DNA from 4 places in the Streptomyces sp. LMG1-1-1.1 genome. Region 2 is predicted to be linked to each of the others. Evidence: riboswitches for the same ligand, from Rfam matches in the RefSeq annotation. Region 2 holds a riboswitch; each other region holds the start of a gene.
The links. A riboswitch is a leader RNA that binds a small molecule or an ion and turns the genes downstream of it on or off. The one in region 2 is predicted to bind cobalamin.
Positions count from the first base shown of each region.

Region 1: another riboswitch for cobalamin. It lies ahead of MRBLMG1_RS13405 (ABC transporter substrate-binding protein); the one in region 2 lies ahead of cobN (cobaltochelatase subunit CobN).
Region 3: another riboswitch for cobalamin. It lies ahead of MRBLMG1_RS35300 (cobalamin biosynthesis protein); the one in region 2 lies ahead of cobN (cobaltochelatase subunit CobN).
Region 4: another riboswitch for cobalamin. It lies ahead of MRBLMG1_RS04615 (energy-coupling factor ABC transporter permease); the one in region 2 lies ahead of cobN (cobaltochelatase subunit CobN).

Region 1 covers NZ_JBFPNH010000023.1:10,144-17,427, reverse strand. Annotated here, with positions in the region: gene MRBLMG1_RS13420 (putative leader peptide) at 1-49, opposite strand, end outside; gene MRBLMG1_RS13415 (ABC transporter ATP-binding protein) at 94-879, opposite strand; gene MRBLMG1_RS13410 (FecCD family ABC transporter permease) at 911-1,990, opposite strand; gene MRBLMG1_RS13405 (ABC transporter substrate-binding protein) at 1,987-2,958, opposite strand; cobalamin riboswitch at 3,001-3,135, opposite strand; gene MRBLMG1_RS13400 (HD domain-containing protein) at 3,128-3,766, opposite strand; gene MRBLMG1_RS13395 (GlxA family transcriptional regulator) at 3,839-4,792, shown strand; gene MRBLMG1_RS13390 (Mov34/MPN/PAD-1 family protein) at 4,783-5,208, opposite strand; gene MRBLMG1_RS13385 (amino acid permease) at 5,285-6,718, opposite strand; gene MRBLMG1_RS13380 (DUF2017 domain-containing protein) at 7,040-7,284, opposite strand, start outside.
Region 2 covers NZ_JBFPNH010000021.1:320,839-328,122, forward strand. Annotated here, with positions in the region: gene MRBLMG1_RS12150 (PhzF family phenazine biosynthesis protein) at 1-552, shown strand, start outside; gene MRBLMG1_RS12155 (MarR family winged helix-turn-helix transcriptional regulator) at 607-1,050, opposite strand; gene MRBLMG1_RS12160 (DoxX family protein) at 1,143-1,490, shown strand; gene cobN (cobaltochelatase subunit CobN) at 1,660-5,286, opposite strand; cobalamin riboswitch at 5,326-5,463, opposite strand; gene MRBLMG1_RS12170 (cobalamin biosynthesis protein CobG) at 5,539-6,798, shown strand; gene MRBLMG1_RS12175 (precorrin-8X methylmutase) at 6,795-7,284, shown strand, end outside.
Region 3 covers NZ_JBFPNH010000087.1:48,942-56,225, forward strand. Annotated here, with positions in the region: gene MRBLMG1_RS35285 (alpha/beta hydrolase) at 1-333, opposite strand, end outside; gene MRBLMG1_RS35290 (inorganic phosphate transporter) at 708-1,973, shown strand; gene MRBLMG1_RS35295 (hypothetical protein) at 1,986-2,207, shown strand; cobalamin riboswitch at 2,320-2,456, shown strand; gene MRBLMG1_RS35300 (cobalamin biosynthesis protein) at 2,495-3,469, shown strand; gene MRBLMG1_RS35305 (cobyric acid synthase) at 3,466-4,974, shown strand; gene MRBLMG1_RS35310 (putative cobaltochelatase) at 5,024-7,117, shown strand; gene cobO (cob(I)yrinic acid a,c-diamide adenosyltransferase) at 7,117-7,284, shown strand, end outside.
Region 4 covers NZ_JBFPNH010000012.1:174,258-181,541, forward strand. Annotated here, with positions in the region: gene MRBLMG1_RS04595 (FAD-dependent oxidoreductase) at 1-1,706, opposite strand, end outside; gene MRBLMG1_RS04600 (ATP-binding cassette domain-containing protein) at 1,915-2,805, opposite strand; gene cbiQ (cobalt ECF transporter T component CbiQ) at 2,802-3,551, opposite strand; gene MRBLMG1_RS04610 (energy-coupling factor ABC transporter substrate-binding protein) at 3,558-3,950, opposite strand; gene MRBLMG1_RS04615 (energy-coupling factor ABC transporter permease) at 3,959-4,657, opposite strand; cobalamin riboswitch at 4,687-4,893, opposite strand; gene MRBLMG1_RS04620 (PTS-dependent dihydroxyacetone kinase phosphotransferase subunit DhaM) at 4,972-5,412, opposite strand; gene dhaL (dihydroxyacetone kinase subunit DhaL) at 5,553-6,173, opposite strand; gene dhaK (dihydroxyacetone kinase subunit DhaK) at 6,224-7,216, opposite strand.

The DNA.
Region 1 (7,284 bases), on a different contig from region 2:
CGAGCATGACTGTGCCCGGAGTCTCTTCGCTCACGTCGTGGGAAACCATGGGCTCATCGTATCGATTCCCGGTCCGGGTTCCGGAATGTGATCTCACATGGTGGATGCTTCCTGACCGCCTGGCGGACTGTGCAGGTAGACGACGGTCGGGCTGCCGGTCCTGGGGTGCGGGATGACCTCGGCGTCCACCCCGTAGACGGCGTCGAGGAGGGCGGGGGTGAGGACCTCGGCGGGGGTGCCGCCGGTGACGATCCGGCCGCGTTCGAGGACGTAGAGGCGGTCGCAGTACGCCCCGGCGAGGTTGAGGTCGTGGAGGGCGAGCAGGTTGGTGGTGCCCAGGGTGCGGACGAGGCCGAGGACGTCGAGCTGGTGGCGGATGTCCAGGTGGTTGGTGGGTTCGTCGAGGACGAGGAGGGCCGGGTCCTGGACCAGGGCGCGGGCGACGAGGGCGCGTTGGCGTTCGCCGCCGGAGAGGGTGGGGTACGGGCGGTCGGCGAGGTCCGTGAGGCCGACGCGGGCGAGGGCGGCCGCCGTGTGCTCCCGGTCGGCGTCCGTGTCGCCCTCCCAGAACCGCTTGTGCGGGGAGCGGCCGAGGGCGACGAGTTCGCGGGCGGTGAGTTCGAACTCGGCGGCGGCGTCCTGCGGGACGGTGGCGACGCGGCGGGCGCGGGCCTTGGGGCCGAGGGCGCGGAGGTCGTCGCCGTCGAGCGTGGCGCGGCCCGAGGTGGGGGCGAGGGTGCCGTAGACGCAGCGCAGGAGGGTGGTCTTGCCGCTGCCGTTGGGGCCGATGAGGCCGACGGTCTCGCCGGGGCCGACGGTGAGGTCGACGGAGCGGAGGCGGTCCTCGTACGAGAGTCCGCGCAGGCGGAGCTCGGTCACGGGCGTGGTCCTTCCGGGCGGTGCGGCGCGGTCACAGGGGTGTTCCTTCGGGGCGGCGGCGCATCAGCCAGAGGAGGAAGGGGCCGCCGGTGAGGGCGGTGAGGACGCCGACGGGGATGTCCTGGGGTGCGGCGACGGTCCGGGCGCCGAGGTCGGCGAGGACGAGGGCGAGCGCGCCGCCGAGCGCGGCGACCGGCAGGAGGCGGCGGTGGGGGGCGCCGACGGCGAGGCGGGCGGCGTGCGGCGCCATCAGGCCGACGAAGCCGACGGCTCCGCTGGCCGCGACCATGACGGCGGTGACGAGGGAGGCGAGCACGAAGACGGCGGCGCGGAAGCGGGCGGTGTCGAGGCCGAGGACGGTGGCGCCCTCCTCGCCGGTGAGGAGCAGGTCGAGGGGGCGGGCGAGGGTGAGGAGGGCGGCGACGCCGAGGGCGAGGACGGCGGCGGGCAGGGCGAGGGTGTCCCAGCGGGCGCTGCCGAGGCCGCCGAGGGACCAGTACATGGCTTCCTGGAACTGTTCGGGGCGTCCGGCGACGACGAGGAGCAGGGTGGCGAGGGCGGAGAGGATGTACGAGACGGCGACGCCGGCGAGGAGGAGGCGGGCGCCGGTCATGGTCCCGCCGCGGCGCGCGAGCCCGTAGACGAGGACGAGTGCGAGCAGGGCGCCGGCGAAGGCTCCTGCGGGCAGGGCGAGGGTGGTGGTGACCCCTCCGCCGATGCCGAGGACCAGGACGAGGACGGCGCCGGCGGAGGCTCCGGAGGAGATCCCGAGGAGGAAGGGGTCGGCGAGCCGGTTGCGGACGAGGGCCTGGAGGACGGCGCCGACGACGGCGAGTCCGGCGCCGACGACGATGCCGAGGAGGACGCGGGGCAGTCGTACGTCGAGCACGATCGTGCGGTGCGGCGAGGGGGCCGCCCGCCCGGTCAGGGCGTCGAGGACGTGGCCGGGCGGGACGCGGACGGAGCCGAGCGCGAGGGAGGCGAGCGCGGCGGCGGCGAGGGCGAGGACGAGTCCGGTGACGACGAGGGCGTACCGGCCGGGGTGCGCGGGGCCGCGGCCGGGGGGTGCGGTGCGTACGGGGGTCGCGGCCGGGCGGAGGGCGGTGCTCACCGGGCGGGGTGGAGCTGGGCGGCCAGCTTGTCGACGGCGGCGGGGACGCGGACGCCGAGGACGGTGTCGGAGAGCGGCAGCACGGCGAAACGGTGGTTCCGGATCGCGGGGACGTCCTTGAGGGCGGGGTCGTCGAGGAGTCGCTTCTTCTTCTGTTCGACGGTGGTGGACCCGTAGTCGTAGATGACGATGACGTCCGGGCGGCGGTCGACGACCTGTTCCCAGGTGGCGTCGCCGAAGGCCTTGTCGAGGTCGGCGAAGACGTTCCGGCCGCCGGCGCGGGTGACGAGGTCGTTGCCGATGCCCTTGCCGCCGGCGGTGAAGGCGGTCTTGTCGCCGCTGTCGTAGACGAAGACGGAGACGGGCCGGGTGCCGTCGAGCCGCTTCTCCGTGGCGGCGACGGTGGCGCGGGCCTGCCGGATCCAGGTCTCGGCGCGGTCGGCGACGCCGAACGTCCGGCCCGTCTCACGGACTTCGCGGTAGAGGTCGTCGACGGTGGGCGAACCGGTGGGGCAGTACTCGGTGTTGAGGCGGGTCGCGATGCCGGAGCGCGCCAGGTCGTCGCGGCTCCGGCCGTCCTTCGCGGAGAAGGCGGAGGAGTAACCGCCGTACACGAAGTCGGGGTTCGCCGCGAGGAGGGCTTCCTTGGAGGGGTACTCCTTCGCGAGGACGGGCACGGTGCCGTACGCCTTGGCGTACGCGGGGAGGATCGCGTCGTCGAGGTAGGCGGTGCCGACGAGCGACTTCTCCAGGCCGAGCGCGAGCATGATCTCGGTGACGTGCTGGTTCATGGTGACCGCACGCCGGGGCGGGGCCTGGTAGGTGTGCGGCACACCGCAGTTGGTGACGGTGTACGGGAATCCGGCGGCGGGCTTCGCGGGTGGCGCGGCGGCCTCGGGGGCGGCCGAGCAGGCGGCGAGCAGCGGGATCAGGACGGCTGCGGACAGCAGCGGGCGACGCCAGGACACGGCGGAACGGGCCTCCTCCGGGGATTTCCACGTCCCCGATCGGTGGTGAGAAGGCGGCAGGTCAGTTCCTGGCTTCCGCCTCCCCGGGGGAGGCGGTCACAGTGGCGGGACCGTGCCGGATTCGCACCGGCTTCCTGGGTCCTGCCGCCTTTGGGTCCCGGCCAGTCTCTCACTCGGGCCAGGACGAGTCGCGGATGGTGGTCACGAAGTCGCCGGGGACGAAGCCGGGGGCGTAGTGGCGCAGGACGTCGGCCTTGACGTTGCCGAAGGTGGTCTCCGGCTTGGGGGCGATGCCGTCGGCGAAGGCCTCCAGGATGCGGCGCTTGAAGTCGGGGCGGGGGTGGGCGGCGACGATCGCGGCCCGGTCGCCGGGGCTGACGGCGGCGGGGTCGTCGTAGCCGATGCCGAGGACGTCGTACTCGACGCCGGCCGTGACGAGCGCGACCTCGGGCTCCATGAACTCCGGCACGCCGGGGGTGGTGTGGAGGGCGATGGCGGTCCAGACCCGGCGGACGGCGTCCTCGTCGGCGCCGTGGGCGCGGAGGAACGCGGCGGCCTCCTCGGCGCCGTCGACCTCGAAGCGGCGGCCGCTCCCCCGGTGCTTCTCGCCGAGGCCGAGGTCGTGGAACATCGCGCCGACGTAGAGCAGTTCGGCGTCGAAGGCGAGGCCGCGGGCGCGGCCCTGGAGGGCGCCGAAGAGGTAGACGCGGCGGGAGTGGTCGTAGATCAGCTCGCTCGTGGTGTCGCGGACGAGTTCGGTGGCGGCGGTGGCGAGGCCGCTGTCGGGGATCAGCGCGAGTGCGTTCATGGGACCAGCCTCGTCGCCGGGCCCGTACCCCCGCCATGTCCGTACGGACGGGTATCCCACAGAATCGGACACATGACGGTGCACACGGTGGTGGTGGCGGCTTTCGACGGTGTCCGGCTCCTGGACGTCTCGGCTCCCCTGGAGGTGTTCTCCACGGCGGGGTCGGGTTACGAGGTCCTGGTGTGTACGCCCGGCGGGCGGGACGTGCGGACGTCGTGCGGGCTGCGGATCGGGGCCGACGTGGCGGTGGCGGCGGTGACGGGCGCGGACACGCTGGTGGTGCCGGGGGCGGTGGACGTGGAGCTGTGCGTGGCGGCGGCTCCGGCCGTGGCGGGGCTCGCGGCGCGCTCGGGGCGGGTGGCGTCCGTGTGCACGGGGGCGTTCGCGCTGGGTGCGGCGGGGCTGCTGGCCGGGCGGCGGGCGACGACGCACTGGGAGCACGCGGCGGAGCTGGGGCGCCGGTTTCCGGAGGCGGTGGTGGATCCGGACGCGATCCACGTGCGGGACGGGGAGGTGTGGAGTTCGGCGGGGGTGACGGCCGGGATCGACCTGTGCCTGGCGCTGGTGGAGGAGGACCGGGGGCCGGAGGCGGCCCGTGCGGTGGCCAGGGACCTGGTGGTGTTCCTGCAGCGGCCGGGCGGCCAGTCGCAGTTCTCGGCCGCCTCGCGGACCCCTCCGACGGCGCATCCGGTGGTCCGGCCGCTCCTTGACGCGGTGGTGGCCGATCCGGCGGCGGACCACAGTGCTCCGGTGCTCGCGCGGCGGGCGGGGGTGAGCGCCCGGCATCTGACCCGGTTGTTCCGGGAGCAGGTGGGGGCGACGCCGGCGGGGTACGTGGAGCGGGTGCGGGTGGAGGCGGCCCGGATGCTCCTGGAGGGCGGGGCGAGCGTGACGGGGGCGGCGGCGCGGAGCGGTCTGGGGAGCGACGAGACGCTGCGGAGGGCGTTCGCCCGGCATTTCGGGGTGACGCCCTCCGCCTATCTGGCGCGGTTCCGCACGACGTCGGCGGGCGCGTCCTACGCGTAGGCCTCGACGATCTCGACGTCCTCTTCGGTCACGACGCCTTCGACGATGGTGAAGGAGCGGAACTGGAAGGGGCCGGCGCCGTCGGTGTCGGCGGTGGAGACGAGGACGTAGTGGGCGTGCGGCTCGTTGGCGTACGAGATGTCCGTGCGGGACGGGTAGGCCTCGGTGGCGGTGTGCGAGTGGTAGACGATGACGGGCTCCTCGTCGCGGTCGTCCATGTCGCGGTAGAGCTTGAGGAGGTCCGCGGAGTCGAACTCGTAGAAGGTGGGCGAGCGGGCGGCGTTCAGCATGGGGATGAACCGCTCGGGGCGGCCGCTGCCGGCCGGGCCGGCGACCACGCCGCAGGCCTCGTCGGGGTGGTCCGCGCGGGAGTGTTCCACGATCTGGTCGTACAGGGCCCGGGTGATGGTCAGCATGCCGACAGGATAAGCAGACGGGCCGCCCCGTACCGAGGAGTGGTACGGGACGGCCCGGATGCTGGACGCGGGTCGCTCAGGAGCGCTTGGCGAAGGCCGCGCCCTCGGGGTTGCGGGCCTTGAGGACCAGGTAGGAGACGGCGAGGACGAGGCCCCAGACGGGCGCGCCGTACAGCGCGACGCGGTTGTCCTTGTCCATGCCCATGGTCACGATGACCATGGTGATGAAGGCGAGCGAGAAGGCGCTGAACCAGATGCCGCCCGGCGCCTTGAACGGCGACTGCGGGAGCTCGCCCCGGTCGGCCTTGATCCGGTAGCGGATCTGGCAGATCAGGATGACGATCCAGGCCCACATGCCGGAGATGGTGGCGAAGGAGACGACGTAGTTGAACGCCTCGCCGGGCCACTGGTAGTTGATCCAGACGCCGACCGTCATCAGCGCGGCGGAGACCGTGGTGCCGACGAGCGGGGTGCCGGACTTGGTCAGCTTGGTGAAGGCCTTCGGGCCCTGGCCGTTGAGCGCGAGGTCGCGCAGCATGCGGCCGGTGGAGTACATGCCCGAGTTGCAGGACGACAGGGCCGCCGTGAGGACGACGAAGTTGACGATGGCGGCGCCGACGCCGAGGCCCATCTTCTCGAAGGCCGCGACGAACGGGCTGACGCCCGGCTTGAACTCGGTCCACGGGACGACCGACAGGATCATGATCAGCGCGCCGACGTAGAAGACGGCGATGCGCCACGGCACGGTGTTGATCGCCTTCGGCAGGACCGTCTTCGGGTCCTTGGACTCGCCCGCGGTGACGCCGACGAGCTCGACGGCGAGGAACGCGAACATGACCATCTGGAGGGTCATCAGGGTCGAGCCGATGCCGTCCTCGCCGGCGAAGAAGCCGCCGAGGTCCCACAGGTGGGTGACGGAGGCGGTGTCGCCGGCGTCGGAGAAGCCGAGGGTGAGGATGCCGGCGCAGATCAGGATCATGCCGACGATCGCGGTGACCTTGACCATGGAGAACCAGAACTCGAGCTCACCGAAGAGCTTCACGGAGATCAGGTTGGCGCCGTAGAGGATCACGGTGAAGACGAGGGCGGAGAGCCACTGGGGGATGTCCCACCAGTACGTCATGTAGGTCGCGGCGGCGGTGACCTCGGTGATGCCGGTGACGACCCAGAAGAGCCAGTAGGTCCAGCCGGTCGCGAAGCCCGCGAACGGGCCGATGAACTCCCGGGCGTACTCCGAGAAGGAGCCCGAGACCGGGCGGTACATGAGGAGCTCGCCGAGTGCCCGCATGATGAAGAAGATGACGAGGCCCGCGATGGCGTACGCGAGGATCAGGCTCGGTCCCGCGATGGAGATGCCCTTGCCCGCACCGAGGAACAGTCCGGTGCCGATGGCGCCGCCGATCGCGATCATCTGGATCTGGCGGGCGCCGAGTGCCCGGTGGTAGCCCTCGCCCGATGCGGAGTCCTCGGCCTCGTTGCCGTCGTGCTGCTTGACCTGCACTGAGGTCATGGTGGTGCGCCTTTCTCCATACCGATCCGCGCGACTGCGAGTGCGTCTGCTGCGGATCAGTTCCTGATCCCCCCGGATGTGGATGGAGTGCCACCGGCGGTCAGCCGGTCCAAGCGCCCTCGGGAACAGGGGTGGCGTCCCCGAGCGGTCGTGAAGATTTATCACGGGGTGGGGGGCGATCGAGGGAGTTGGGAGTGGTCTGCGCCACATAAAAATGGGGACAAAGGGAATTCAAGATGACACGGCGGACGCTCTGATAACGCATTCGTTATCCGGATTTGAGCGTCCGCTGAGCGAACAACCGCCGTCGGGGAGAACCCGCTACGGCATCAGGGTCATGACGAGGGACTCCTGGAGCGCCCCCAGCCAGAGGTACGCCATCACCATCGGCTTGCGCGGGTCGGAGTCCGGCAGCCGGTACAGCTGCTCGCTCTCGTCGTCGTCCGTGACGTCGAGGCGGGTCCCGATGGTCAGCCGGAGGTCGTTGAGCGCGCCGAGCCAGGCCCGGGACTCGTCCGGGGTCAGCTTCAGGACCGCCCCGCCCTCGCCCTCCGCGTCGACGGAGA
Region 2 (7,284 bases):
CGGGAGCCGACCGCGGCGGAGCGGGACCTCGTGGTGCCGGCGCTCGGCGTGCCCGCGGGGGCGCTGGGCCCCGGGCTGCGGGTCGCCTCGACGGGGCGGCCGCGGCTGCTGGTCCCGGTGCGCTCGCCCGCGGTGCTCGCCGGCCTCGCGCCGGACAGCGGGCGGTTGCGCGCCGCGTGCGACCGGCTCGGGCTCCTCGGCTGCTACGTCCACTCCGGGCCGACACCCGCGGGCCGCCGCGCCGCCCGCATGTTCGCCCCCTCGATCGGCGTCCCGGAGGACATCGCCAACGCCAACAGCACGGGCTGCCTCGCCGCGCACCTGGCGGACGGCGGCGCGGACGGCGACGGCAGGCACGGCGGCGGGGACGGCGGCAGTGGGGGCGGCGCGGACGGCGACGGCGGGCACGGGGTCGAGCTCGCCGTCGACATGGGCGACTCGCTCGGCAGCCCCTCCACGATCACCGCGTCCGCACGGCCCGGACCGTCGGGCCCGGTGGTGTGGCTGGGCGGGGCGGTCGAGGTCGCGGACGTGGTGCGCCTCTCCTGGTGAACCGGGGGGTCGGGGTGGGGCGGAAGCTACTCCGCGCCTGTCACTTCGCGCCTGTCACTCCGCGCCGCAGTCGTGGTCGGCGGGGTCGACGACGACGCGGTCCAACAGGCCGCGCAGGAGGGTCTGTTCGGCTTCGGTGAGGTCGCCGAAGAGTTCGCGTTCGGCGTCGCTCACGGCCTGGTCGATGCGCTCCAGGGCCTCGGTGCCCGCCGAGGTGATCTCGACGATGTGGCGGCGCCGGTCGGCGGGGTCGCGGCGGCGCTCGGCGAGCCCGGCGGTCTCCAACTCGTTGAGGATCGAGACCAGTTGGCTCGGGTCGACCTCCATCGCAAGGGCGAGTTCGCGCTGGCTCGTGGCGCCGGGGGCGAGCTGCATCAGGGTCATCGCGTTGCGCGGGTGCAGCCCGGCGACGCCCAGGGCGGCGCGGATGCGCGCACCGGTGAGTTCGCCACGGAAGGAGAGGAGGAAGCCGAGGCGGTCGGTCGGGTGAGCTGCCATGCCGTCCACCGTAACAACAACGCGATTGTGGAGCGAGAGAAATCGTTGTTAGTCTTCAACGGTTTTCGTCCCCGGACCGTTGGAGCACCTCCATGTTCATCGCCTACGCCGTCGTCGCGACCCTGCTCGCCCTCGCGGCGACCGGCTCCGCCTTCATGACCTTCACCAGGAACCCGCAGGTCGTCGGCAACATGACCAAGGTGGGCGTGCCGGAGAGCCGGCTGCCGCTGCTGGCGACCGCGAAGGCGGCGGGGGCGCTCGGCCTGCTGGCGGGCCTCTTCGTCCCGCTGCTCGGCGAGGCCGCGGCCGTCGGCCTGGTGCTCTACTTCGCCGGCGCCGTCATCGCCCACCTGCGGGTGAAGGACTACGAGCTGGCGCCGGCGGCGGTGCTCACCCTGATCTCGGCGGCCGCGCTGGTCCTGCGCATAGCCTCCGCCTGACCCTCCGAGGCTCCGAGACCCCGAGGCACCAAGACTCCGAGGCCCCGCGGCTCCAAGACTCCCACGATACGAGACGTATCGTCTTGAGTGTGCGCAAGGAGCCGGCCCCGCCCACCGACCCCCGTACGGTGAGCGGGGCCGACTCCCGCTGTGGTGAGGCGCGCGAGGACTAGTCCTCGTCCGCCGCCCCCTCCAGGTCGCCCTCCGTCTCCAGGAACACCTGGCGCAGGGCGGCGAGGGTCTCCGGGTCCGGCTTCTCCCACATGCCGCGGGACTCGGCTTCGAGGAGCCGCTCGGCGATGCCGTGCAGGGCCCAGGGGTTGGCCTCCTTCAGGAAGGCCTGGTTCGCGGGGTCGAGGACGTACTCCTGCGTCAGCTTGTCGTACATCCAGTCGGCGACGACGCCGGTCGTGGCGTCGTAGCCGAAGAGGTAGTCGACGGTCGCCGCCAGCTCGAACGCGCCCTTGTAGCCGTGGCGGCGCATCGCCTCGATCCAGCGCGGGTTGACCACGCGGGCGCGGAATACCCGGGAGGTCTCCTCGACGAGGGTGCGGGTGCGGACGGTCTCCGGGCGGGTGGAGTCGCCGATGTACGCCTCGGGCGCGGTGCCCTTGAGCGCGCGCACGGTCGCGACCATGCCGCCGTGGTACTGGAAGTAGTCGTCGGAGTCGGCGATGTCGTGCTCGCGGGTGTCCGTGTTCTTCGCGGCGACCGCGATCCGCTTGTACGCGGTCTCCATCTCGGCGCGCGCCGGGCGGCCTTCGAGCCCGCGCCCGTACGCGTACCCGCCCCACACCGTGTACACCTCGGCGAGGTCGGCGTCCGTGCGCCAGTCGCGCGAGTCGATCAGCTGGAGGATGCCCGCGCCGTACGTGCCGGGGCGCGAGCCGAAGATGCGGGTGGTGGCGCGCCGCTCGTCGCCGTGCTCGGCGAGGTCGGCCTGCGCGTGCGCCCGGACGTAGTTGTCCTCGGCGGACTCGTCCTCCAGGCCCGCCACGAGCCGCACGGCGTCGTCGAGGAGACCGATGACGTGCGGGAACGCGTCACGGAAGAAGCCGGAGATGCGCAGGGTGACGTCCACGCGCGGGCGGCCGAGCTCGGCGAGCGGGATCGGCTCCAGACCGTTGACGCGGCGGGAGGCCTCGTCCCACAGCGGACGGACGCCGAGCAGGGCGAGCGCCTCGGCGACGTCGTCGCCGGCGGTGCGCATCGCGCTCGTACCCCACAGGGAGAGGCCCACCGAGGTCGGCCACGTGCCGTTGTCGGTGCGGTAGCGCTCCAGGAGGGAGTCGGCGAGGGCCTGGCCGGTCTCCCAGGCGAGCCGGGACGGCACGGCCTTCGGGTCGACCGAGTAGAAGTTCCGGCCGGTCGGCAGGACGTTGACCAGGCCGCGCAGCGGGGAGCCGGACGGGCCCGCCGGGACGAAGCCGCCGTTCAGGGCGTGCACGGCGTGCGTCAGCTCGTCGGTGGTGGCGGCGAGGCGCGGCACGACCTGCTCGCAGGCGAACCGCAGCACGGCGTGCACCTCGGGGCCGTACGCGGCGGCGACGGTGTCGATCGCGGCCACGGACCAGCCGGCGGCCTCCATGCCCTCGACGAGCGCGCGGGCCTTCTCCTCCGCCTCGTCGGCGGTGGTGCGGGTCGCGGCCGACTCGTCGAGGCCGAGGGCCTCGCGCAGGCCGGGCAGCGCCTGCGTGCCGCCCCAGATCTGGCGGGCGCGCAGGATGGAGAGGACCAGGTTGACGCGGGCCTCGCCCTCCGGGGCGCCGCCGAGGACGTGCAGACCGTCGCGGATCTGGGCGTCCTTGACCTCGCACAGCCAGCCGTCGACGTGCAGCAGGAAGTCGTCGAAGCCGTCGTCCTCCGGGCGCTCCTGGAGGCCCAGGTCGTGGTCGAGCTTGGCGGCCTGGATCAGCGTCCAGATCTGGGCGCGGATCGCGGGCAGCTTCGCCGGGTCCATGGAGGAGATCTGCGCGTACTCGTCGAGGAGCTGCTCCAGGCGCGCGATGTCGCCGTACGAGTCGGCGCGGGCCATCGGCGGGACCAGGTGGTCGACGAGGGTGGCGTGGACGCGCCGCTTGGCCTGGGTGCCCTCGCCCGGGTCGTTGACGAGGAACGGGTAGACCAGCGGGATGTCGCCGAGCGCCGCGTCCGGGCCGCAGGCGGCGGACAGGCCGGCGTTCTTGCCGGGCAGCCACTCCAGGTTGCCGTGCTTGCCCAGGTGGACCATGGCGTCGGCGCCGAAGCCGCCGTCCTCGGCGCGGGCGGCGATCCAACGGTAGGCGGCCAGGTAGTGGTGGGACGGCGGGAGATCGGGGTCGTGGTAGATCGCGATCGGGTTCTCGCCGAAGCCGCGCGGCGGCTGGATGAGGATCAGCAGGTTCCCGCGCCGCAGGGCGGCGAGGACGATGTCGCCCTCCGGGTTGCGGGACCGGTCGAGGAACATCTCGCCGGGCGCCGGGCCCCAGTGCTCCTCGACCCGCTCGCGGAGTTCGGCGGGCAGCGTCGCGTACCAGCGCTTGTAGTCGGCGGCCGGGATGCGGACCGGGATGCGGGCGAGCTGCTCCTCGGTGAGCCAGTCCTGGTCGTGGCCGCCGGCCTCGATGAGGGCGTAGATCAGCTCGTCGCCGTCGCCGGAGACCAGGCCGGGGAGGTCCTCCTCCGGTCCGAAGTCGTAGCCCTCCTCGCGGAGGCGGCGGAGCAGGGCGACGGCGGAGGCGGGGGTGTCGAGGCCGACCGCGTTGCCGATGCGGGAGTGCTTGGTCGGGTACGCGGAGAGGACGAGCGCCAGCTTCTTCTCGGCGTTCGGGATGTGGCGGAGCCGGGCGTGCCGGACGGCGATCCCGGCCACGCGGGCAGCGCGCTCGGCGTCGGCGACGTACGCGGGCAGGCCGTCCTCGTCGATCTCCTTGAAGGAGAACGGGACGGTGATGAGCCGGCCGTCGAACTCGGGCACGGCGACCTGGCTGGCGGCGTCCAGCGGCGAGAGGCCCTCGTCGTTCTCCTCCCACGCGGACCGCGAGCCGGTCAGGCACAGCGCCTGGAGGATCGGCACGTCGAGCGCGGCGAGCGCGCCCGCGTCCCAGGCCTCCTCGTCGCCGCCGGCCTGCGCCTCGGCCGGCTTGGTGCCGCCGGCCGCGAGGACGGTGGTGACGATGGCGTCGGCTCCCCGCAGGACGGAGACGAGTTCCGCCTCGGGGGCGCGCAGGGAGGCCACGTACAGCGGCAGCGCCCGGGCTCCGGCGTCCTCGATGGCGTCGCAGAGGGCGCCGACGAAGGCGGTGTTCCCGCTCATGTGGTGGGCGCGGTAGTAGAGCACGGCGATGGTCGGGCCGTCGGTGGGCTTCGGGGTGCGCTCCAGCGGGCCCCAGGTGGGGGCGGCGGCCGGGGCCTCGAAGCCGTGGCCGGTGAGCAGGACGGTGTCGGAGAGGAACCGGGCCAGCTGCTCCAGGTTCTCCGGGCCGCCGTGCGCCAGGTAGGCGTGGGCCTCGGTGGCGACGCCGACGGGGACGGTGGAGGCCTCCATCAGCTGGGCGTCGGGGGCCTGTTCTCCGCTGAGGACGACGACCGGCTTTCCGGCCGCGCGGATCGCGTCGAGGCCTTCCTGCCAGGAGCGGAGGCCGCCGAGGAGGCGGACGACGACGAGTTCGGCGTCGTCGAGGAGGCCGGGCAGGTCGGCGAGGGGGAGGCGGGAGGGGTTGGCGAAGCGGTACTCGACCGGGCCGCCGGCGGAGCCGGCGTTCGCCGCACGGGCGCTGAGCAGGTCGGTGTCGGAGTGCGACAGCAGCAGAAGCATGGCGAGCTCAGGCCTTCCTCGGGGTTGTCCGCGCCCCGGGTGGTCGTGTGGATGGCGGGGAGTTCCTGACTCACCCGTGCCATCGCTGGTACGGGTTCACAGTGGCGGGACCGCGCCGGATTCTCACCGGGCTTCCTCCCCGGGGTCCTGCGACCCCATGCCGTGTGCATAGTAGATCGTGCCGTCGGCGGGGCGGGGCGTGCCGGGGAGTCGGCCGGATCACACCCGGTGGTCGGCCGGTGGCCCGTGGGTATGCTCGCCGCCATGCCGCCCACCCCACCCCCGGCTCCCGAACCGGGCGAACCTCGCATTCGGGACCGCGGAGACGCCTGCCCAGGGGCGTTGCGCCTGCACGCGGCCGACGACGGTCGGCTGGCCCGACTGCGCCTGCCCGCAGGGCGCTTGACGGCACGTCAGGTCGAGATCCTGGCGCACGCGGCGGAGACCCTCGGCGACGGGCGGATCAGCGTCACCTCGCGGGGCAACGCGGAACTCCGCGGCCTCGCGGACGACTGCGGCGCGACCCTCGCGGAACTGCTCGCCGACGCGGGCCTGCTCCCCTCCCCCACCCACGAACGCGTCCGCAACATCGTCGCCTCGCCGACCGCCGGACTCGACGGACTCGGCGGCCCCGAGGTCCAGTTGTGGGCCCGCGCGCTCGACTCCCTGCTCTGCGCGGAGCCCTGGGCGGCGGCGCTCTCGGGCCGCTTCCTCTTCGTCCTCGACGACGGCCGCGGAGACGTGGCGGGCCTCGGCGGCGATGTGACCTTGGTCGCAGCGGAGCCGGGGACAGTCGTCATGTACGTCGGCGGGAGGGCCTTCCGGATCGCCGGAGCCGACGCGCCCCGCGCCGCCCTCGCCGCCGCCGGAGCCTTCCTCGACGCCGCCCGCGAGGCCGGGAACGGCGCCTGGCGGGTGCGGGAACTACCGGAGGGGTCCGCCCCGGACGTGCCGGGCGCCCTCGGCCGGGCCGGGATCGCGGCGGAGCCCGTACCGCCGGCGCGGTCGCTCCTCGTCCTCGGCACGCCGCCCGCCCCCGGGCCGCTCGGCACCGGCGCCCTGTACGTCCTCGCGCCCCTCGGCCGCCTCACCGCCGCCCAGCTGCGCGCGCTGCTGCCCGCCGACGAGGTCCGGCTGACGCCGTGGCGCGGCGCCGTCGTGGTCGGGGCCGCGGCCGACCGGCTCGCCGGCCTCGCCGCGCACGGGCTGATCACCTGCCCCGACTCCCCCGGGGCGGGCGTCACCGCCTGCACGGGGCGGCCCGGCTGCGCCAAGTCCCTCGCGGACGTCCGCGCCGACGCGGCCCCCGAGCGGCCCGGTCCCGCCCGAGCCGCCGGCCTCCCGGTCCTTCCCGTCCACTACTCCGGGTGCGAGCGCCGCTGCGGTCACCCGCACGGCACCTGGGTCGACGTCGTCGCCACCGCCGACGGCGCCTACCTGGTGGACGGCGCCCCCACCTCCCGTACCGCCCTGACCGAAGCTGTCACCACGGCCCGCACGACGACGAGATGAGCGAGAGCGACACGATGTTCGACTACGAGAAGGACGGGGCGGAGATCTACCGCCAGTCCTTTGCCACGATCCGCGCCGAGGCGGATCTGGCGGGCCTGCCCGCCGACGTCGCCCAGGTGGCGGTCCGGATGATCCACGCCTGCGGCATGACCGACCTCGTACGCGATATCGCCTACTCGCCGCAGGTCGTCTCCCGGGGCCGCGCGGCCCTCCGCGCCGGCGCCCCGATCCTGTGCGACGCGCAGATGGTCGCCAGCGGCGTCACCCGCAAGCGGCTGCCCGCCGACAACGAGGTGGTCTGCGCGCTGTCCGACCCGGCCGTGCCCGCCCTCGCCGCCGAACTCGGCACCACCCGCTCCGCCGCCGCCCTCGAACTCTGGCGGGACCGCCTCGAAGGCTCCGTCGTCGCCATCGGCAACGCCCCCACCGCCCTCTTCCACCTCCTGGAGATGGTCGCCAAGGGCGCCGGCCGGCCCGCCGCCGTCC
Region 3 (7,284 bases), on a different contig from region 2:
GCCGGGCCCCGGGGTGCCGAGCTCGACGCGTTCCAGACGCCGGACGACGGTGTCGGCGGTGTGCGGGACGCGGTCGAGGACGGGGCCGACGACGGCGTGCAGGCCGGGGGCCTCCAGTCCGTACGTGCCGGGGCGCAGCGAGGCGAGGCTGCGGGTGAGGGTGATCCGTTCGGGGCCCGTGGCGTGCACGGTCAGTCGGGGGTCCCCGGGCAGGGGACGTCCTGACGGCACCTTGAGGGCGACGTCGCTGGCGTACCGGCCGGCCGCTACCGCGGCCGCGCCGACACCGATCAGGGTGGTGACGGCCGCTGCCGTCGCTGTAGCCGGGCGCACGCTCCCAGTGTCGGCAGGGCGGCGGCGGCCTGCCACCGGACGGACCCGGTCGGGGGCTCCGGACCGGTGCGCCCGCACTCCCCCTGGGGGTGACATGGGTCTCCTCGACGGGGTCCCCCGGTCGGATGGTCCGGTCCAGGGAGCGGAACGGGGTGGTGGGGGAGGAACCGGGGCAGGTCGCATGTGCCCGGGAACCGCCTGGATTACCAGGGGTCGCAGGGCGACCGCATCGTGGACAGGACCCCGGTCCGGGAGCTAAGCGGAATCTCTTGACACCGGATAGGGACACCACGCCGCCCGCCCCAGTTCATCTTCCGTTCACCCAGGTTGCCTACGTTCAACGAGCCACTGACGTCAAACGATTGCCTGGGTAAATGGAACACATCACGCTGCTGCTCGCCATTGTGGTCGTGACAGCTCTCGTGTTCGATTTCACGAACGGTTTCCACGACACCGCCAACGCGATGGCCACGACCATCTCGACCGGTGCGCTCAAGCCCAAGACGGCGGTGGCCATGTCCGCCGTGCTGAACCTCGTCGGAGCGTTCCTGTCCGTGGAGGTCGCCAAGACGATCTCCAAGGGCCTGGTGAACGAGGAGGGCATCCAGCCCGAAGTGATCCTCGCCGCGCTCGTCGGCGCGATCCTCTGGAACCTGGTGACGTGGCTGGTCGGACTGCCGTCCAGCTCCTCCCATGCCCTCATGGGCGGCCTCATCGGCGCGACCATCGCCTCCATCGGCCTCAGCGGTGTCAACGGCGAGGTCGTCGTCACCAAGGTCCTCATCCCGGCCGTCGCCGCCCCGGTCGTCGCGGGCATCGCCGCGATGCTGGGCACGAAGCTGACGTACAGGATCGGCGCGAAGACCGAGGAGCAGCACACCGCCAAGGGCTACCGGGTCGGCCAGATCGCGTCCGCCGGTCTCGTCTCCCTCGCCCACGGCACCAACGACGCCCAGAAGACGATGGGCATCATCACCCTCGCCCTGGTCGCCGGCGGCACCCTCGCCCCCGGCTCCAACCCGCCGGTCTGGGTCATCGTCTCCGCCGGTGCGGCCATCGCCCTCGGCACCTACCTCGGTGGCTGGCGCATCATCCGCACCATGGGCAAGGGCCTCACCGACCTCAAGCCGCAGCAGGGCTTCGCCGCCCAGACCAGCGCGGCCACGGTCATCCTGGCCTCCTCCCACCTGGGCTTCTCCCTCTCGACCACGCACTCCGTCTCCGGTGCCGTCATGGGCGCGGGTCTGGGCCGCAAGGGCGGCGTCGTCCGCTGGTCGACCGCCACCCGCATGTTCGTGGCCTGGGGCCTGACCCTGCCGGCCGCCGGCCTGGTCGCCGCCGGAGCCGAGTACGTCGCCCGCCAGGGCGACTGGGGCGTCTACCTCGTCGCGGCCTTCCTGGTCGCCTCCTGCCTCGGCATCTGGCTCGTCTCCCGCCGCCAGGTCGTCGACCACACCAACGTCAACGACGTCGAGGACGAGGCCCAGGCGGACGGTGTCGTGACCACCGCCATCGCGGCCGTCACCCCGCCGCCGGCCGGCTCCGTCGCCGCCGTCGCGGACGAGGACCTCAAGACCACCATCCCCGCGCCGGCTCCCATCGACCCGGCCGCTCCCCAGGCCCCCGCCGCAGCGGTGTAAGGAACCAACGACATGAAGATCGACTGGGCAGCTCTCGGCTCCGTCTTCGGAGTCAGCCTCGTGGCGACCGTCGCCCTGGTGGGCCTCTTCACCCTCGGCGTCATCGGCCTCTCCAAGCAGGAGCAGGCCGCCGCCCAGGGCGGCTCCGCCACCCTGGCCCGCACCGGCGCCTACGCCTGCTTCGGCCTCTGCCTCGCGGCCGTGGCGTACGGCATCTACCTGATCGTCGCCTGACGGTCCCGGGTACCTCGGCCGGGCGGTCCGCACCTTGGGTGCGGACCGCCCGGCCGTCGTGTTTGTGGTGCTTCGCACAGTGACGCGACGCAGGTCAAGGGTGAGTTGACGGGTGTTCTCGGGCCGTGGTGGACTGCCGAGGCCATTACGGCGGCAGCAGAGGAAGCCCGGTGCGAATCCGGCGCGGTCCCGCCACTGTGACCGGATCCGCAGGGTCCGGGAGCCAGGAACTCGCGCCGCCCGTCACGTCGATCCAGGGCGCGGACCCTGAGTGAGGACATAGCGCCATGCCCGGCTGCAGCCGCAGCGTTTCCCGAGCCACCGGTGTCTTCGCGTACGGTGCGGCCCTCGGCCTCGTCGTCGACCGGCTCGTCGGCGATCCCCGACGCGGACATCCCGTCGCCGTGTTCGGCCGGGCCGCGGCCGGCGTCGAACGGGCCCTGTGGCGCGACCACCGCGGTTGGGGCGCCCTGCACACCGCCGTCTGCGCCGGCACCACCGCGGCCGCCGGCGCCCTCGCCGCCCGGACCGTACGCGGCAACCGCGCCGCCTCCGTCGCCCTGACCGCGGCGACCGTCTGGGCCGTCGTCGGCGGCACGACCCTGGGGCGAGAGGCCCGCACCATCGGAGGCGCGCTCGCCGCCGGGGACCTGGAGGGGGCCCGCGAGCGGCTGCCCCACCTCTGCGGCCGCGACCCGCACTCCCTCGACGGTCCCGCGATGGCCCGCGCGGTCGTCGAGTCCGTCGCCGAGAACACCTCCGACGCCGTGGTCGGCGCCCTCTTCTGGGGCGCCGTCGCGGGCGTGCCGGGGCTCGTCGGCTTCCGCGCCGTCAACACCCTCGACGCGATGGTCGGGCACAAGTCCCCCCGCCACCGCCGCTTCGGCTGGGCCTCGGCCCGGCTCGACGACGTGGCCGGCTGGCCTGGGGCCCGGCTCACCGCCGCCCTCGCGACCGTCGCCGGCGGCGATCCGCGCGGAGCCGTACGGGCCTGGCGGGCGGACGCGGCGAAGCACCCCAGCCCCAACGCGGGCCCGGTCGAGGCCTCCTTCGCGGGCGCGCTCGGCGTGCGGCTCGGCGGCACCCTCGCGTACGGCGGGCGGGTCGAGCACCGGCCCGTGCTCAACGGGGAGGGGCGGGCCGTCGAGGTCGCCGACATCGAGCGGGCGGTCCGGCTGTCCCGCCGGATCACCGGACTGACCCTGGCCGCCTGCGTGGGCGGCCGGCTGATCGTGAGCGCGCTGAAGCGGAGGAACGCATGAGGGGTGGCGGACTGCTCGTCGCCGGGACCACGTCGGACGCCGGTAAGAGCGTCGTGACGGCCGGCATCTGCCGCTGGCTGGTCCGGCAGGGCATCAGGGTCGCACCGTTCAAGGGACAGAACATGTCCCTCAACTCCTTCGTCACGAGGGAGGGCGCCGAGATAGGCCGCGCCCAGGCCATGCAGGCGCAGGCGGCCCGGGTGGAGCCGACCGCCCTGATGAACCCGGTGCTGCTCAAGCCCGGCAGCGACCGCTCCAGCCAGGTCGTCCTCATGGGCAAGCCGGTCGGCGAACTGAGCGCCCGCGGCTACCACGGCGGCCGGCAGAAGGAACTCTTCGAGCCCGTCCTCGCGTGCCTGGAGGAACTCCGGGGCATGTACGACGCCGTGATCTGCGAAGGGGCGGGCAGTCCGGCCGAGATCAACCTGCGGCGCACGGACATCGTGAACATGGGCATCGCGCGGGCCGCGAAGCTGCCCGTGGTCGTCGTCGGCGACATCGACCGGGGCGGCGTCTTCGCCCAGTTCTTCGGCACGACGGCGCTGCTGAGCCCCGAGGACCAGTCCCTCGTCGCCGGATACCTGGTGAACAAGTTCCGGGGCGACGTCACCCTGCTGGAACCCGGCCTCGACATGCTGCACGGCCTCACCGGGCGCCGGACGTTCGGCGTCCTGCCGTACGCCCACGGGCTCGGCATCGACGAGGAGGACGGCCTCCGGGTCTCGCTGCGCGGCACCGTCCGCGAGTCCGTCGTCGCGCCGCCGGTCGGCGCCGACGTGCTGCGGGTCGCCGTCTGCGCCGTACCGCTGATGTCCAACTTCACCGACGTCGACGCGCTGGCCGCCGAGCCCGGTGTCGTCGTCCGGTTCGTGGACCGCCCGGAGGAGCTCGTCGACGCCGACCTGGTCGTCGTGCCCGGCACCCGGGGGACGGTCAAGGCGCTGGCGTGGCTGCGCGAGCGGGGGCTCGCCGGCGAGCTGGCCCGGCGCGCGGCCGAGGGCCGGCCGGTGCTCGGCATCTGCGGCGGCTTCCAGGCGCTCGGCGAGCGCATCGAGGACGACGTCGAGTCGAAGGCCGGCGTGGTCGACGGACTCGGGCTGCTCCCCGTACGGGTGCGGTTCGGCGTCGAGAAGACCCTCGCCCGGCCGGTCGGCGAGGCGCTCGGCGAGCGCGTCGAGGGGTACGAGATCCACCACGGCGTGGCCGAGGTGCTCGGCGGGGACCCGTTCCTCGACGGCTGTCGCGTCGGCTCCGTCTGGGGCACCCACTGGCACGGCTCGCTGGAGAGCGACGGCTTCCGCCGGGCGTTCCTGCGCGAGGTCGCGGCGGCCGCGGGACGCCGGTTCGTCCCCGCCCCCGACACGTCGTTCCACACCCTCCGCGAGGAACAGCTCGACCGGCTCGGCGACCTGATCGAGGAGCACGCCGACACCGACGCGCTCCTCCGGCTCATCGAGGAGGGAGCCCCGGCGGGGCTGCCGTTCGTGCCGCCGGGCGCGCCGTGAGCGCGCACCCCGCCCCGACTTCCGTACCTCTCGAAGGAGTGACCGCCCGATGAGCACCCGCTACCCGTTCACGGCCGTCGTCGGCATGGACGACCTACGGCTCGCGCTGCTGCTGAACGCGGTCAGCCCCTCCGTGGGCGGTGTCCTCGTGCGGGGCGAGAAGGGCACCGCGAAGTCCACCGCGGTGCGGGCGCTCGCCGAACTGCTGCCGGAGGTGCCGGTGGTCGCCGGCTGCCGGTTCAGCTGCGACCCGGGCGCGCCCGACCCCGCGTGCCCGGACGGTCCGCACGGCGACGCGACCGGGACCTCCCGTCCCGCGCGCATGGTCGAACTGCCCGTCGGCGCCTCCGAGGACCGGCTCGTCGGAGCGCTCGACATCGAGAAGGCGCTCGCCGACGGTGTGAAGGCCTTCGAGCCGGGGCTGCTCGCCGCCGCGCACCGGGGGATCCTCTACGTCGACGAGGTCAACCTGCTGAGCGATCACCTGATCGACCATCTCCTCGACGCCGCCGCCATGGGCGCCTCGCACGTCGAGCGCGAGGGCGTCTCCGTGCGGCACGCGGCGCGCTTCCTGCTGGTGGGGACGATGAACCCCGAGGAGGGGGAACTGCGGCCGCAGTTGCTCGACCGGTTCGGGCTGACCGTGGAGGTCGCGGCCTCCCGGGTGCCCGAGGAGCGGGTGGAGGTCGTACGGCGCCGGCTGGCGTTCGAGGACGACGCGGCCGGTTTCGCGGCGCGGTGGGCGGGCGAGGAGAGCGCGCTGCGCGAACGGATCGTCGCCGCGCGGACGTTGCTGCCGAGCGTGGCGCTCGGGGACGCGGTGCTGCTCCAGATCGCCGCGACCTGCGCCGCGTTCGAGGTGGACGGCATGCGCGCCGACATCGTGATGGCCAGGACGGCGAGCGCGCTCGCCGCGTGGGCGGGGCGGACCGAGGTGACCTCGGAGGACGTGCGGCAGGCCGCGCTGCTCGCCCTCCCCCACCGGCGGCGGCGCTCGCCGTTCGACGCGCCGGGCCTCGACGAGGACAAGCTCGACGAGACCCTTGAGCAGTTCAAGGGCGAGGAGCCCGACGAGGACCCGGAGCCCGACGGTCCCGGCGACGGAGGGCCCGGTGACGGGGGTCCCGGCGGCGGCCCCGAGGGCGGCGGCATCCCTCCGCAGGGCGAGGGGCCCGCGCCCGAGGACGTACCGGCGCCGGAGGACGCGCCGGCGGCCGGAGACGCGCCGGCGCCCGAGCCGGCGCCCGCGCCGCAGGGTTCGGGTGCCGCGTCCGGTGAGCGGGCCGCGGTGAAGGCCGCGGAGCCGTTCCGTACGAGGATGCTGAGCGTGCCCGGCCTCGGCGAGGGTGCGGCCGGGCGCCGTTCCCGCGCCCGCACCGAGCACGGCCGTACCACCGGCTCGACCCGGCCGCGGGGCGCGCTGACCAAGCTGCACCTGGCGGCGACCGTGCGGGCCGCCGCGCCGCACCAGCGGGCGCGCGGGCGGTCAGGTCCGGGTCTCGTGGTCCGCCGGGACGACCTGCGGCAGGCGGTTCGGGAGGGGCGGGAGGGGAACCTGGTGCTCTTCGCCGTGGACGCCTCCGGTTCGATGGCGGCGCGGCAGCGGATGAGCGCGGTCAAGGGCGCGGTCCTCTCGCTGCTGCTCGACGCCTACCAGCGGCGCGACAAGGTCGGCCTGGTCACCTTCCGGGGCCGGGACGCCGAGGTCGCGCTGCCGCCGACCTCGTCCGTGGACGCGGCGGCCGCCCGCCTCGAACAGCTGCCGACGGGTGGCCGCACGCCGCTCTCGGCCGGGCTGCTCAAGGCCCATGACGTGCTGCGGGTCGAGCGGCTGCGGGACCCCTCGCGCCGGCCGCTGCTCGTCGTCGTGACCGACGGCCGGGCCACCGGCGGAAGGGCGGCCGGCGATCCGGTGGCGCTCGCCGCCCGGGCCGCGCGGCTGCACGCCGCCGACGGCACGGCGAGCGTGGTCGTGGACTGCGAGACCGGACCGGTGCGCCTCGGGCTCGCCGGGCAGCTCGCCCGCGAACTCGGCGGCACCGCCGTGACCTTGGACGAGCTGCGCGCCGACTCGATCGCCGGCCTCGTCAGAGACGTACAGGCAGCAGGACAGACAACGCAGACCGCATGGAGGGCCGCTTAATGCCGCAGGGACAGCCGACCGTCGTACCCGACGACGGTCTCACCACCCGTCAGCGCCGCAACCGCGCACTCGTGATGGTGCACACGGGCGTCGGCAAGGGGAAGTCGACCGCCGCCTTCGGCATGGCGCTGCGCGCCTGGAACCAGGGCTGGCCGATCGGGGTGTTC
Region 4 (7,284 bases), on a different contig from region 2:
GCGCCGACCTTCGAGGCCTTGCGCTGGAGGAGGTGCACCTGGCGGGGCGGGGCGTTGCGCTCGGGCGTGCGCAGGCCGCCGCGGTTCTCGTAGGAGGTGTCGACGCCCCACTGGCGGAAGTACGTCTCGGGGTCCTGGCTCGCGCCTTCGCCGCCGTCCGTGAGGAACTCGGCGACGTCGAAGCCGATGCCGCCCGCGCCGATGATGGCGACCCGGTCGCCGACGGGCGCGCCGTCGCGCAGCACGTCGAGGTAGCTGACGACGCTGGGGTGGTCGACGCCCGCGATGGCGGGCGTGCGGGGGGAGACGCCGGTGGCGACGACGACCTCGTCGTAGCCGTCCAGGTCGCCCGCGGTGACCAGGGTGTTCAGCCGGACGTCGACGCCGCGCTCGGCGAGCTGGACGCGGAAGTAGCGGAGCGTCTCGTCGAACTCCTCCTTGCCGGGCACCTGCTTGGCGACGTTCAGCTGGCCGCCGATCCGGGCGGAGGCGTCGAAGAGGGTGACGGCGTGGCCGCGTTCGGCCGCCGACACGGCGCAGGCGAGACCGGCCGGGCCGGCGCCGACGACCGCGACGCGCTTGGCGAGGCGGGTGGGGGAGAGGACGAGCTCGGTCTCGTGGCAGGCGCGCGGGTTGACCAGGCAGGACGTGATCTTCAGGTTGAAGGTGTGGTCCAGGCAGGCCTGGTTGCAGCCGATGCAGGTGTTGATGGTGTCGGCGCGGCCTGCCGAGGCCTTCGCGACGAAGGCGGGGTCGGCGAGGAACGGCCGGGCGAGCGACACGAGGTCGGCGCGGCCGTCGGCGAGGATCTCCTCGGCGACCTCGGGCGTGTTGATGCGGTTGCTGGTGACGAGCGGCACGGAGACCGCGCCCATCAGCTTCTTCGTCACCCAGGTGTACGCGCCGCGCGGCACCGATGTGGCGATGGTGGGGATGCGCGCCTCGTGCCAGCCGATGCCCGTGTTGATGATGGTCGCGCCCGCCGCCTCGATCTCCTTGGCGAGCTGGACGACCTCTTCGAGGGTGGAGCCGCCGGGGACGAGGTCCAGCATGGACAGGCGGTAGACGAGGATGAAGTCCTCGCCGACCCGCTCGCGGATCCGGCGGACGATCTCCAGGGGGAAGCGGACGCGGTTCTCGTAGCCGCCGCCCCAGCGGTCGGTGCGCTGGTTGGTGGCGGCCGCGATGAACTCGTTGATCAGGTAGCCCTCGGAGCCCATCACCTCGACGCCGTCGTAGCCGGCCTCCTTGGCCAGCTCGGCGCAGCGGGCGTAGTCCTCGACGGTCTGCTCGACCTCGTCGTCGGTCAGCTCGTTCGGTACGAAGGGGCTGATCGGCGCCTTGATCGCGCTGGGGCCGACCAGGCCAGGGTGGTACGCGTACCGGCCGAAGTGCAGGATCTGCATCGCGATCCGGCCGCCCTCGGCGTGCACGGCGTCGGTGATCAGCCGGTGCTCGGCGACCTCCTCGGCGGTGGTCAGCTTGGCCCCGCCGTCCCACGGCCGTCCGGCCTCGTTGGGTGCGATGCCGCCGGTGACGATCAGGCCGGCGCCACCCTTGGCCCGCTCCGCGTAGAAGGCGGCCATGCGCTCGAAGCCGTGCTCAGTCTCCTCGAGGCCGACGTGCATCGAGCCCATGATCACCCGGTTGGGCAGGGTCGTGAACCCCAGGTCGAGCGGGCTCAGCAGGTGCGGGTACGGGGTCATGGGGCGCCTCCTCGGGCAGGATCGTCGACCTCAGTTCTAGGGGACCCCCTGTGGTTGTGCAACTAGTTGCAGAAGATTGGGGACGTGACATCTACTACTCGGTACCCACGGACGCCACCGCTCAGGACGGGCCGCCGACCCCCGTCGCGTGCGTCCCCGCCACCTGCGGCTCGACCGCCTGTGCCCTGACGGTCTGCGCCCTGACCGCCTACGCCCCGGCCACCTGCGCCCCGGCCCCCTGTGGCCCGGCCCAGGCGTCCAGGTCCTCGGGTGTCCGGGGCTCCCGCGCGTCCGGGGTGAGCAGGCCCTGTGCGCGCAGAAGGCGGGCCACGGTGGTGCCCCAGGGCCGGCGGAGCCGGGCGGCGGCGAGGAGGGCGTCGTCGGCGAGGAGCTCCGCGACCGGCCCCGTGCGAAGACCCGAGGGCGAGAGGACCGCCGCCTCGTCGGCCCAGCGCAGCGCCAGGTCCACGTCGTGCGTCGCCATCACCACCGTGGTGCCCGACGCGCGGAGCCGCCCGAGGGCGTCGAGGAGCATCTCCTGGCCGTGCGGGTCGAGGCCGGCCGTCGGCTCGTCCATGATCAGGACCCGGGGCCGCATCGCCACGGCGCCGGCGATGGCGGCCCGCTTGCGCTGACCGTACGACAACAGGTGCGTCGGCCGGTCCGCGAGCGCCACGATGTCCAGCGCCTCGAGCGCCTCGCGCACCCGGAGCCGCACCTCGTCCTCGGGCAGCCCCAGGTTCATCGGCCCGAACGACACGTCCTGGCCGACCGAGGCCGCGAACAGCTGGTCGTCCGGGTCCTGCACCACGAGCTGCACGGTGGTCCGCAGCCGGGTCAGGCCCCGGCGGTCGTACGTCACCTCCGCACCGTCCAGGAGCAGCGAACCGCCCCCGCACCGCAGCCCGCCGCTCAGCAGCCGCAGCAGCGTCGTCTTGCCGCTGCCGTTGCGGCCGAGGAGCGCGACGGCACGCCCCTCCGCCACCGCGAAGTCCACGCCCGACAGGACGGCGGGCCCGTCCTCGTAGGCGAACCCCGCCCCCACCAGCTCCACGACCGGCGTCGAGCCCCGGGGCGTCGTCGCGTTCTGAGGCGTCACGGAAGGAACCTTTCCAGTACGAGGGTGAGGGCGACGAGCCCCCCGAGCAGCACGGCCGTCGCCGCGAGGAACCGGCGGGAGATCCCGCACGCGGGCACGAGCACCCGCAGCGTCCCGTCGTACCCCCGCCCGGCGAGCCCCGACTGCAGGCGCTGCGCCCGGTCGAAGGCCCGGACGAACGTGGTCGCGCCGAGCCCCGCGAGCGAACGCCAGGTCGCGGCCCGGGTGGTGTGCCCCAGACGCGCCGCCTGGGCCTGCCGGATCCGGGACAGCGAGTCGAGCAGCAGGAAGATGATCCGGTACATCACGAGCGCCACGTCCACCACCGGCGCCGGCACGCCCGCCCGGACCAGCCGGGGCAGCACGTCGGACATCGGCGTCGTGAACGCGAACAGCAGCACCCCGAGCGAAGCCGACGCGGTCCGCAGCAACAGCCCGCCCGCGTGCGCCGGGCCACCGGGCGCCAGCGCCACGACTCCCCGCGCCCCACCCACCTCGAACAGCAGCGGGACCGCGCCCGTGACACAGAACCCGAGCGGAACGCGAAACGCCCGCCACAGCTGGCGGCCCGGCACGCCGGCCGGCCCGAGCAGCACCCCGAGCGTCACCGCCGCCACGAGCACCGCGCCCGGCCACGGCGGCAGACCCACCGCGCACAGCGTCAGACCGAAACCGAGCACCGCCTTCTCGGCGGGATGGCGGGAGCGCCAGCGACTGCTGTGCGCCGCCGCGTCGATGGGCAGCATCGGCGACTACACGTCCCGCCCGTCGACGGGCCGGGCAGCGGCCCCCGTGTCGCCCTCGTCCCCTGCCGCACCGTCCGCCTCGGCCCTCGCCGCCGCGGCCCGCGCCTCCCCCTGCCGGCGGCCGCGCCGCAGGCCGAAGTAGTACGCCAGGACGCCGGCGCCCAGGGCCGCCTGGAGCGCGAAGAGCGCCGACTCGATCTCGCCGGACGGCGGCTCGTACAGGGGGCTGAACCAGGGCTCGTAGTCGGGAGCGAGTTCGGAGACGGCCGTCTCCGCCTCCCCGTCGGACCCGGTGAACGGCTGCTCCTTGTGGTCGCCGAGACCCAGCGCCAGCGGCAGCACCGCGAGCGCGACGACGACCAGCAGCAGCAGTCCGTTGATCTTCGCGTTTCGGCTGATCCTGACGCTCATCGCGCGGCCGCCTCCTTGTCGAGCGCGGTCCGCGGCCGGGGGAGGACACCCAGCCGGGTCAGCTCGCCCTTGCTCGACTGGGTGAGGAGCCGCATCACGAGCACGGTGAGCAGGCCCTCGCTCACCGCCAGCGGAATCTGCGTCACCGCGAAGATCCCGCCGAACTTGGCCAGCGCGCCCGCCACCCCCGTCCCGGCGTCCGGGAACGCCAGCGCCAGCTGCACGCTGGTGACGCAGTACGTGGAGAGGTCGGCGACAAACGCGCCGAAGAAGACGGCCACCATCAGCGGCGTACCGAACCGGCGCAGCAGCCGGTACGTCCCGTACCCCGCCCAGGGCCCGACGATCGCCATCGAGAAGGCGTTGGCGCCGAGCGTGGTCAGGCCGCCATGGGCGAGCAGCAGCGCCTGGAACAGCAGGGTGATCGTGCCGAGGACCGCCATGATCGGCGGCCGGAACAGGATCGCGCCCAGCCCCGTACCGGTCGGATGAGAGCAACTACCCGTCACCGACGGAAGCTTGAGCGCGGACAGGACGAACGTGAAGGCGCCGGACGCGCCCAGCAGCAGCGTGGACTCGGGGTTGGACCGCACCTCTCGGGTCAGCGCGCGGACCCCGTGGACGACGAACGGGGCGGCCGCGACGCCCCAGGCGGCGGCGTGAGCGGGGGGCAGATACCCCTCGGCTATATGCATGGTCGGGAGACCCTCTCCAGCACCTCGTGGATGGACAACGCACCCTGGCCGGTCTCCTGGCTGACGGTCATGCCGTCCGACTCCGCCTTCCCACACCGCGGCGGTCTCCCGTCGCGGTCCAGTGGCTTCCCCGAGGGTGTTCCCCGCGGGGGTGGAGCCGGACCTCCCGATCACAGTGGCGAGGGCCGCACCGGTACTGCACCGGTTTCCCGTACACCAAGGCCCTGCGACATTAGTGGGTTGACCTGCTGCATCACAACACGGTCGCCACCCGGCGCGCCCCCTCCGTCACTCCGCGCACTCGCCGCGCAGCCTCATTCCTTCCGGTACGCGTACGCCTCCGAGGCCGCCGCCGCCACCGCGTCGAGGTCCCCGCCCGCGCTCGCCGTCACCAGCGCCGCGACCGCGCCCTCGACGAACGGAGCGTCCACCAACCGCGAACCCGCGGGCAGTTCGTCCCCCTCGGCCAGCAGCGCCTTCACCGTGAGCACCGCGCTCCCCAGATCGACCAGGAGCGCCACCCCGGCACCCCGGTCCACCGCCCTCGCCGCCTCGGCGATCAGCTCCGAACTCGTCCCCAGCCCCCCGTCCGGCGTCCCACCCGCCGCCGCCACCGGCGCGAGCCCACCCCCGCCCGCAAGCCCCCGCGCCAGCTCGACCACGGCCGCCGCGACCGCCGCACTGTGCGACACGAGCACGATGCCGACGGAGGCGGAGGGGGAGGGGGAGGGGGAGGCGGACGCGGACGCGGACACGGACGCGCCCGACGTCGACGAGACGGATGTCGGAGCGCCGGGTGTCGGAGCGTCGGGTGTCGAAGCGTCGGGAGTCGAAGCGTCGGATGCCGAAGCTCCGGACGTCGAAGGGCCGGGAGTCGACCCGTCAGTCGCCGTGTTCAAGACACCCCCTCGGTGCGCGCGGTCTCGGCGAGCGTCGAGAACAGCAGGGCCGACGACGTCGCCCCCGGATCCTGGTGCCCGACCGACCGTTCGCCGAGGTAGCTCGCCCGACCCTTGCGCGCCCGCAGGGGTACGGTCCCGAGGGCGCCCTCCTCGGCGGCGGCGCGGGCCGCGTCGAACGAGGTCCGCAGGCCCTCCACGGCCGGCACCAGCGCGTCCAGCATCGTCTTGTCGCCCACCTGCGCTCCGCCGAGCTGGGACACGGCGGCGACGCCCGCACCCAGTGCCTCCGCGAGCTGCGCGCGGTTGATCCGCTCGTCGTCGCCGAGGGTCTTGCCGGTGCGGCGCAGCAGCGTCCCGTACAGGGGCCCCGACGCGCCGCCGACGGTGGAGATGAGCTGCCGTCCTGCGGTGCCCAGCACGGCGCCGGGGGTCGTCGGCGGTTCCTTGGCCAGCGTCTCGGCGACGGCGGCGAATCCGCGCTTGAGGTTGGCGCCGTGGTCGGCGTCGCCGATGGCCGAGTCCAGCTCGGTCAGCCGGTCCGCCTCGCGCTCCACGACCTCGGCGACCGCGGCCAGCCAGCGCACCAGGAACTCCGCGCCGAACGTCTCCGTCATGCCCTCTCCCTCGCCCGTTCCCTCGTCCGCCGGTGTCCTCACGGCCCGGCTCACCGGCCCCAGCGCAGCGCGGGCGTCTGCACCGGCGCGTCCCACAGCCGCAGCAGTTCCTCGTCCACCTGGCACAGCGAGACCGAGCAGCCCGCCATGTCGAGCGAGGTCACGTAGTTCCCGACCAGTGTCCGCGCCACCGGCACGCCCCGCTCGGCGAGCACCCGCTGCACCTCCGCGTTGAAGCCGTACAGCTCAAGGAGCGGAGTCCCGCCCATGCCGTTGACCAGCACGAGCACCGGACCGGTGGGGCGCAGGTCCTCGATGACGGCGTCCACGGCGAAGTCGGCGATCTCCCGCGACGTCATCATGGCCCGGCGCTCGCGGCCCGGCTCGCCATGGATCCCGACGCCCAACTCCAGCTCCCCGTCCGGGAGGTCGAAGGTGGGGCTGCCCTTCGCGGGCGTCGTGCACGCGCTCAGTGCCACCCCGAAGGACCGCGACCGCTCGTTCACCCGGCGCGCGACCGACTCCACCCGCTCCAGCGGCGCCCCCTCCTCGGCCGCCGCCCCCGCGATCTTCTCCACGAACAGCGTGCCACCCGTGCCGCGCCGCCCCGCCGTGTACAGGCTGTCCGTCACCGCCACGTCGTCGTCGACCAGGACCTTCGCGACCTGGATGCCCTCGTCCTCCGCGAGCTCCGCAGCCATCTCGAAGTTCAGTACGTCCCCCGTGTAGTTCTTCACGACGAACAGCACCCCGGCCCCGCTGTCCACCGCCGCCGCGGCCCGCACCATCTGATCGGGCACCGGCGACGTGAACACCTCCCCAGGACACGCCGCCGCCAACATCCCCGGCCCCACGAACCCCCCGTGCAACGGCTCATGCCCGGACCCACCCCCGGACACCAACGCCACCTTCCCCGCCACGGGCGCGTCCCTCCGCACCACGACCCGCCGCTCCACGTCCACGGTCAACTCGGGATGTGCCGCCGCCATCCCCCGCAGCGCGTCAGCGACGACGGTCTCCGGGACGTTGATCAACATTCTCATACGTGACTCCTAGCAGGTAGCGGGTGTGGCCCTGACCGGTGTCTTGCTGACTTAGGTGACGGCGTGTC